2 regions of the Mesorhizobium sp. ESP-6-2 genome follow, and region 2 is predicted to be linked to the other one. Evidence: riboswitches for the same ligand, from Rfam matches in the RefSeq annotation. Region 2 holds a riboswitch; the other holds the start of a gene.

Region 1 (4,405 bases), on a different contig from region 2:
ATCACGCTGGTCACGGTGCGGTCGAGGAAATCGCGGTCGTGGCTGACCAGGATGACCGTGCCGGCAAAGCCGGCGACCAGTTCCTGCAGCAACTCCAGCGTTTCCATGTCGAGATCGTTGGTGGGCTCGTCGAGCACCAGAAGGTTGGCCGGCCGCGCCAGCACACGCGCCAGGATCAGCCGCGCGCGTTCGCCGCCGGAAAGCTCGCGCACCGGCGTGCGCGCCTGTTCCGGTTTGAACAGGAAATCCTTCATGTAGGACACGACGTGGCGCTGCTCGCCATTGATGACAAGGTTCTCGCCGCGCCCGTCGGTGAGATATTGCGCCAGCGTCTCCTGCGGATCGACCGCCTCGCGCTTCTGGTCGAGCGTGGCGATCTCCAGATTGGTGCCGAGCCGCACCGAACCGGCGTCCGGCTGCAACTCCCCGGTCAGCATCTTCAGGAGCGTCGTCTTGCCCGCGCCGTTCGGCCCTACCAGGCCGACGCGGTCGCCGCGCTGGATGCGGGTCGAGAATCCCTTGACCACGGTAAGATCGCCAAAGCTCTTCTCGATGTTCCTGGCCTCGATCACCAGCTTGCCGGATTCGGCGGCGTCGCTGGCCACCATGGTCGCGGCCCCTTCGGCGCCGCGATGGCCGCGAAAACGCTGGCGCATGGTCTGCAATTCGCCCAGGCGGCGCATGTTGCGCTTGCGCCGCGCGGTCACCCCATAGCGCAGCCAGTGTTCCTCGCGCACGATCTGGCGGCCGAGCTTGTGCTGTTCGCGCTCTTCTTCCTCAAGCACCTGGTCGCGCCATTCCTCGAACTGGCCAAAGCCCTTATCCAGCCGGCGCGTCTGGCCCCGGTCGAGCCAGACGGTGGCGCGCGAGACGCGCTCGAGGAAACGGCGGTCGTGCGAGATGACGATGAGAGCCGAGGAGGTGCGGACGAGCTCCTCTTCCAGCCATTCGATCACCGAGAGATCGAGATGGTTGGTCGGCTCATCGAGCAGCAGGATATCGGGCTCGGGCGCCATGACCCGGGCAAGGGCGGCGCGCCTGGCCTCGCCGCCGGAGAGGTCGCCTGGCCGCTCCTCGCCGGAGAGGCCGAGATGCTCCATCAGGTAACTGGCGCGATAAGGATCGTCGGCGGGACCGAGCCCGGCCTCGACATAGGCCCGCACGGTCGCGAAGCCGTCCATGTCGGGCATTTGCGGCAGATAGCGGACGGTCGCCGATGGCTGGCGGAACACCTCGCCGTCCTGCGGCTCGATCAGCCCGGCGGCGATCTTGAGCAGCGTCGACTTGCCGGACCCGTTGCGGCCGACCAGCGCAATCTTGTCGCCGGCCGACGCTGCCAAGCCGGCGCCGTCGAGCAGGGGCGTGCCGCCGAAGGTCAGTTTTATTCCGTCGAGATTGAGAAGAGGCGGCGCCATATCAGCTTTCTGGCAAGGGATAGGGATGGGCGAGCAGCAGCGCGCGGCCCGCTCCCAGCGCGATCTCCAGCCTGCCCTTGACCTCGTTGGAGATGGTCAGCGACGAGCCGAACGCGACCGTGACGCGGTCAAGCGGCCATTTCGCGCCGGCGACGGTCAGCCCGGCAAGCTCGGAAAAACCCAGGATCGAGAACAGGGTGCCGTCGGGATAGTCGAAGCGGGCCGTGCCGTGCGCCAGGGGCACGCCTTCCTGCGCGCCGCTGGTCAACAGCACCTTTGTCCCGGCCCCGGCATGCCGCAGGGCGAGCGCCATGTGCAGGAAGGCATGGTCGGCGCGCTTGCCGCCGAAGGCGCCGGCAAGCACGAGGCTGGTCGCGCCGCGCTCCAGGGCGGCCGATATCGCGAGTTCGCCATCGGTGGCGTCCTTCTCTGCCGGAAAGGTTCGGCGCGGCACAGCAGCCAACTCATCCGGCAGGCCGGCGGGCACGGAATCGAAATCGCCGACCCACAGTTCCGGCACAAGGCCGAGCGTCCTCGCATGGCCGATGCCGGCATCGGCGGCGATGACGCGGGTTCCCTCGACCTGACGGTCGAGCCGTGGCGTGCGGATGAGATCGCCGCCAAGCAGGATGGTGAATGTGCTCATATCGTGTGGCCCTTACCAGCCCGGCGGCGGAAACGGAAGGCCGGCAAACAGCCACTTGCGCGGTTCACCGGCCGGGCCTATGTGTCGAGGCGCTCTAACGGGGTGCCGGACGCGATATTTCGCGGACCGGCTGAGAGGCAGTTTCGCCAACCCGCTGAACCTGATCCGGTTTGTACCGGCGGAGGGATTAGACGTTTCGGACAGTCCGACGCCTCAATTCCTTTAACGCGAACGAAGGAGGCGCCGATGCGCACGCTTTTATACGCCCTTGTCTCTGCAATGGTCGTGGTTCTCTCCGGGCCGGCCTTGGCCAAGGACAGGCTCACCGTCTACACCTATGAGAGCTTCACCGCCGACTGGGGTCCCGGCCCGGTGGTGAAGAAGGAATTCGAGGCCGAATGCGGCTGCGATGTCGATTTCGTCTCGGTCGCCGATGGCGTCGCGCTGCTCAATCGCGTCAAGCTGGAGGGGGCCGCGACCAAGGCCGACATCGTGCTTGGGCTCGACACCAATCTCACCGCCGAGGCCAGGGCCACTGGCCTGTTTGCACCGCATGGCGCCGTGACCGGGCTCAATGTGCCGGGCGGCTGGAACGACGACGTCTTTGTCCCGTACGACTATGGCTATTTCGCCGTCATCTATGACACGCAGAAGCTAAAGACGCCGCCCAAGAGCCTGAAGGAATTGGTCGAGGGCAGTGCCGACGACAAGATCGTCATCCAGGATCCGCGCACCTCGACGCCGGGCCTCGGCCTGCTGTTATGGGTGAAGTCGGTCTATGGCGACAAGGCGCCGGAGGCCTGGGCCAAGCTCAAGGCGAAGGTCTTGACCGTGACGCCGGGCTGGAGCGAGGCCTACGGCCTGTTCACCAAGGGCGAGGCGCCGATGGTGTTGTCCTACACGACCTCGCCCGCCTACCACATGATTGCCGAGAACACCGAGCGCTATCAGGCAGCTTCCTTCGAGGAGGGCGAATATCTGCAGGTCGAGGTCGCCGGCATCACCACGACGGGAGCCAAAAATCCGCTGGCGGAAAAGTTCATCGCCTTCATGACCGGGCCGAAATTCCAGGACGCCATCCCCGAGACCAACTGGATGTTCCCGGCCGGCAAGACCGACAAGCCGCTCAATCCGGCCTTCGACAGACTGGTCAAACCGACCAAGACCTTGCTGTTCAGTCCCGAGGAGGTCGCGGCCAACCGCAAGGCATGGGTGGATGAATGGCTCGCGGTGATGAGCAAGTAGCTTGGTCGTATGATCGAACGATGAGTGCTCTACGGCGCCCCCCTCTGTCCTGCCGGACATCTCCCCCACGAGGGGGGAGATTGGCCGTCACGACAGCTTTCGCCAATTGGCGACGTCACAGGAGAGGGTGGAGCGCTGAAGCAGCCAATCTCCCCCCAAGTGGGGGAGATGTCCGGCAGGACAGAGGGGGGCGCGAAGGAACGCGACGCTCGCTAAAGGTCCTTTGGGCGGCCCAGCGTGCAGCGCGCGTCTGACCCCCGCATCTCCGCTGGCATCCTCGCGCTTGCGGCGATTGCGCTGCTGATCGGCGGCGCGTTTGCGGGTCTTCTTTTCGAAGGCGCAAACAATTTCTCCGGAGCCTGGGCAGCCTTCGATCCTTATCTCCTGCGCGTCGTGCGCTTTACGTTGTGGCAGGCGGCGCTTTCGACGCTGCTGTCGGTGGCGCCGGCCCTGTTCGTGGCTCGCGCGCTGTCGCGCCATCCGCACTTTCGCGGCCGCGGCTTCATCCTCCAGCTCTTCGCCCTGCCGTTGGCGCTGCCGGCGATCGTGGCAGCGCTCGGCATCCTGGCGCTTTACGGCCGCGCCGGCTATTTCGCCGGCTTTCTTGGTGCCGTCGGCGGTTACCATTGGCCGGGCATCTATGGCCTCTCCGGCATCCTCGTTGCTCATGTCTTCTTCAACCTGCCGCTGGCCACGCGGCTGTTTCTCGAAGCGCTGCAAACCATCCAAGCCGACCAGTGGCGGCTGGCGAGCCAGCTCGGCATGGGTGCCGCACCGGCTTTCCGGCTGATCGAGTGGCCGACACTGCGCGCCGCTCTGCCGGGCGTCGCCGGCCTGGTGTTCATGCTCTGCATTACATCCTTCACGATCGTGTTGACGCTGGGCGGTGGCCCCAGCGCGACGACGCTGGAGGTTGGCATCTACCAGGCGCTGCGTTTCGATTTCGATCCCGCGCGTGCGGTGGCGCTGACGCTGCTGCAGATCGCGCTGACCTTTGTCGTGGTGCTGGCGTTGACGCGGCTCGGCGCCAACACCACCGGTGACGCCGATCTGCCGGTTGCGCCGCGCCGCTATGTCTCGGCCGGCAGGACCGAGACCG
Region 2 (4,405 bases):
ACCACGGTGCGCAGCAAGGCCGCGCGCTGGCGCATGCCGCCGGAAAGCTGCGCCGGAAAATGCCGTTCGAAACCGGCAAGCCCGAATTTGTCGAACAGCGGCGCAACGCGAGCGCGGGCAGCCTTGCGCCGGACGCCTTGCACCTCAAGCCCGAGCGTGGCGTTGTCGAGAATGCGCCGCCAAGGCATCAACGCGTCTCGCTGCGGCATGAAAGCGAAATGCCGGCCGTGGTCGTCGAGCGGCTTGCCGTCGAAGAATATCTCGCCCTCGCCGTGAAGCGCGCCGATCAGAAGCTGGAACAGCGTCGACTTGCCGGCTCCGGAGGGGCCCAGAATGGAGACGAATTCGCCGGCGCCGACGCTGAGCGAAATGTCGGCAAGCACGTCGAGCCCCTGGAAGGCCTTGCGCACATGCCGCAGTTCGAGCCGGTTCATCGCCAAGGCTCCCTTCCTGCGGCCCGCCCGCCGGCGGCCCGTTCCCATGGCATGGCAAGGCGCTGGACCAGCACCGTCAGCCCGAACAGGATGAGCGTCAGCACGGCGCTGACGGCGACGGCGGCCAGCACCAGGTCCGGGCGGAAGTTGTTCTTAGCGTTGAGCATGTAGATGCCGAGGCCCTTCGCCGCGCCCGCATATTCGGCGAAGATGGCGCCAACGACGGCATAGGTGATCGAGATCCTGACACCGGCGAAGAAGTAGGGCAGCGCCGAGGGCAGCCGCGCCAGGACGAAGACACGCCAGCGCCCTGCCCCAAGGGCGCGCAGCATTTGGCCGATCTCAGCCTCCGTCGCCTCATAGCCTTCGGCCAAAGCCACCAACATCGGAAAGAAGGTGACCAGCGCCACCAGCAAGATCTTGGGCATCAGCCCAAAGCCGAACCACAGCACCACCAGCGGTGCAATCGCCACCAGCGGCAAGGTCTGACTGACCACGAAGACCGGAAAAAGGGCGCGCCGCAATGGCTGGAAGAAGTCGATCAATATCGACAGCACAAAGGCAGCGCCGAGCGAACAGGCAAAGCCGGCGAGCGTGGCACGGAGGGTTGGCACGGCGTTATCGGCCAGCGCGTGCCGGTTGAGCATTGCCTGAGCGAAGACGCGCGATGGCGCCGGGAGGATTGTCGGCTTGATGCCACCAAAGCGCGCATAGAGTTCCCACGCGGCCAGCAGCAGCCCCACCGAAAGCATCGCCGGAGCGGTTCTGGCGATGAGGTCCACGATCGGACGCGAAGGGGCGGACGGGGAGGACACGCAGGTACCTGGAGCGGATGGCGCGGGGCGCGCCGTCAGACGGCGGTGGGGCTGTTGGCCGAGACGGTGACGTCGAGCGTTACGTGGCCGGCACCCGGCCCGAAGCGGCAAAAGGCCTCGTTGAGTGCGGTAAAAATGGCGCCTGCGTCGCCGCGCAACTTTGTGCAGAAATGCTTGGAGCGCTCATATACGCCCGACTGCTTCAGGAAGTCGATGCAGCCATAGATCTCGTCCATGTGGTCGTCGGTGCCCATGACATAAAGCGAGAACTGCGCCGCCGCCGGCTGGCCGGTGGCGGCTACGCCGCGCACGGCGGCGATAGCGGCTTCCTTGCGCGGGCCGAGCGGCCCGGCAGGTCCGCCAAACGCGTCGGAGCGGCAGATCGGATCGTCCGGCTCGCCCGGGCAGCCGCGCGAGATGGCGGCCGAAAGCACGCAATGCTTGCCGCTGCGCGCTGCCGCCACGAACAGGTCGCGCATGGCAGGAAACAGCACCTCGGGCGGCCCGACCAGCAAGGTCGAGATATCGTCGGTCTCGATCCGCAGTCGATCACGATAGGGGTCCAGTGCCCCGAGCGCGCCAAGGATGACGCCGACAAAATCGCCGGACATCGGATATAGGGAAATCTGTGCGCCTGAAAACATCGCCCGCCTCGCTCCGCTGGTATTACCCAGATCAGCTTCTAGGGTCTGTGGGCTTGCCGCCCCCGTCTCAGCCCCGACCGTACGGAGCACCCCTGTGGATGGGCGCGTTAAAGCACCAATCGGGTAGCTATGAAAGCTGTTTTTTCAGGGCCATCGCCGGAAATGCATTGCGCCAGGGCTGATTGTGGCGGTTCCGTCGGGCCCGGCCATAAGGGCAAAATTTGTCCGGAACCTTCGCCACTACGAGGGGTTGTCCCTATAGTCGCAGACGCGACGAACTTCGTAGAAACGAGCGAAGACTTCACAGAAATGGAGACAAACCATGTTCATGAAAATCCTCGCAGCTTCGGCTCTTACAATTGGTCTCGCGACTTCGGCGATGGCGCAAAGTGCTGGCGGAAACGGCGCCAATAATGGGCCCGGCAGCGGCCAGTCGGTCACAGTCGACCCGAACACGCCGGCATCGCCGAACACGGTGGATCCTGGCACGACCGGCAGCACGACCGTCATGCCCGACGGCATGAATTCGAACGCGGACCGGAACTGTCCGGCCAGCCCACAAGGTGCTCAGCCGGATGCCAGCCACACCGCTCCGGGCACGGCTTCGCCGACCGTCAATGACAAGCATTGCGGCAAGTAGCCATTGGCCGGAACTGCTGGAGAACGCCACGGGGCGCCTGTTCCGTGGCGTTTCCGTCTCTGGATGTATCACCCTCGCCGAACAGGCTGGCGCCTGAAATGCAACCCGTCATCGGCCGAGCCTGGCAGGAACCGGGCTTTGTTCGATCCGGCGCCTACGAAACAGCCTTTTCGCGAACCGGCAGCTTCCAGCCCGGCCTGACGAAATGACAGGTATAGCCGTTCGGGTATTTCTCCAGATAGTCCTGATGCTCGGGTTCGGCTTCCCAGAACGCGCCGGCCGGAGCCACCTCGGTGACCACCTTGCCGGGCCACAGGCCTGAGGCGTCGACGTCGGCGATGGTGTCTTCGGCGACGCGCTTCTGCTCATCGCTGGTGTAGTAGATCGCCGAACGGTAGCTCATCCCCACATCGTTGCCCTGGCGGTTGCGTGTCGTCGGATCATGAATCTGGAAGAAGAACTCCAGCAGCGTACGGTAGCTCACCCTGGCGGGATCGAAATTGATCTCGATGGCTTCGGCATGGGTGCCGTGGTTTCGGTAGGTGGCATCAGGCACGTCGCCGCCGCTGTAGCCGACGCGCGTGGACAGGACGCCCGGGATGCGTCGGATCAGATCCTGCATGCCCCAGAAACAGCCGCCGGCAAGCACCGCGCGTTCGCTTGAAGTCGCCATATCAAATCTCCCCAAAGCAGCTCCGGGAAAGGTTGTAGCCGTTTCCGTCCGGAATTGCGCACGATAAAACTGGAGGCCCGGCGCTATGACAGCCGCTCCAGGATTTCCCATAGATGGGCATTGTCGTCGGCTTCGTCCAGTCGACGGGCGCGTCCTGCTGCCGATCACCACGGGCGCGCGGCGTCACTCCCCAGGCCTGAACCTGCGCACCACGACCTCGAATACGATATCCGAGAGGGCATCCAGATGGTTGACGGCGGCATCGAAATCCTTGGGCAGCACCGAAAGCACGATCTTCAGATACTGGTCCGGCTTGTCGGCCCGCACCTCGGCGATGACGCCGGCGCCATGGGCGCGGAAATCGGCGCGCACGGCGGCGAGAAAATCGTCGCCCAATGTTTTCTTCGGGCGTTTGCGGCGGGTCTCCGGCGCGGCGCTCCGGCCGGCGGCCGGCTTGCGCCCCTTTCCGCGCGCCGGCACTGCGGCGGTTTCGTCAGCCATGGCCCGTCACCGCGTCGGCGTCGCCGGCCTTGGTCTTCGACGGCACGGACTTGACCGACCGGACCCGTTTCTTCTTCGAGCGGGCGGATTTCTTCCTGGCATTCGTGCCGCCCTTCGGCCGCCCGGCAAGCTTTGCGGCGCCCGGCAGGCCCTTCAGGCCCGCCATCGCGAGGCCGATGGCGCCGCTATGAATCGCTGGCTGCGGGAAAGCGAAGCCGCCGGCCGCGTCCCGCACCATGCCGATCAGCACGCCGGTTGCGACCGGCTCGATCCGGCCGAGCCGCGTCTGCGGTGCCGCACCCTCGAATTCGCCAATGGCGCTGACGACCTCAAGGCCGTCATCCCCGGTGATGATGGTGGCATAGCGTGGCATGGGATTTCTCGCGGATAGTCGTCAGGCTCGAAACGCCGTAGGGCGCCATCGTTCGAGGAGAAGGGCAAAACCAAAAACACAAAACCCGCCTCGGGGGCGGGTCATCGGCGCAACTCAGCACCATAGATAGAAACATAGCATAGTTGCCTTCACCCCGTCAACAGCTTTTAGGAAAAAATTCCTTATAGACTTTTCGGCATTCCCGGCGCAGCGAACGCCGCCGTCACGGCAAATGGGCAGGCAGGGTCGGTCGAACTTACGAACCGGAGCCTTGCTGTGGAGATCGCGAAGGGCCGAGAATTGATCAGGAGAAGAAATGTGCGCA

What was found. Region 2 has a riboswitch for thiamine pyrophosphate ahead of LB532_RS05860 (YkoF family thiamine/hydroxymethylpyrimidine-binding protein). Riboswitches for the same ligand answer to the same signal wherever they lie in the genome.
Region 1: it holds a riboswitch for thiamine pyrophosphate, as region 2 does, so the genes downstream of both, thiB (thiamine ABC transporter substrate binding subunit) here and LB532_RS05860 (YkoF family thiamine/hydroxymethylpyrimidine-binding protein) in region 2, are expected to answer to the same signal.

The regions. Positions count from the first base shown of each region.
Region 1 is NZ_JAIUGT010000001.1:182,919-187,323, reverse strand. It holds gene LB532_RS00945 (ABC-F family ATP-binding cassette domain-containing protein) at 1-1,415, opposite strand, end outside; gene LB532_RS00940 (thiamine diphosphokinase) at 1,417-2,061, opposite strand; TPP riboswitch at 2,150-2,265, shown strand; gene thiB (thiamine ABC transporter substrate binding subunit) at 2,308-3,306, shown strand; gene thiP (thiamine/thiamine pyrophosphate ABC transporter permease) at 3,544-4,405, shown strand, end outside.
Region 2 is NZ_JAIUGT010000002.1:157,634-162,038, reverse strand. It holds gene LB532_RS05870 (ABC transporter ATP-binding protein) at 1-434, opposite strand, end outside; gene LB532_RS05865 (ABC transporter permease) at 431-1,186, opposite strand; gene LB532_RS05860 (YkoF family thiamine/hydroxymethylpyrimidine-binding protein) at 1,285-1,893, opposite strand; TPP riboswitch at 1,884-1,997, opposite strand; gene LB532_RS05855 (hypothetical protein) at 2,216-2,533, shown strand; gene msrA (peptide-methionine (S)-S-oxide reductase MsrA) at 2,688-3,206, opposite strand; gene LB532_RS05845 (hypothetical protein) at 3,390-3,707, opposite strand; gene LB532_RS05840 (hypothetical protein) at 3,700-4,080, opposite strand.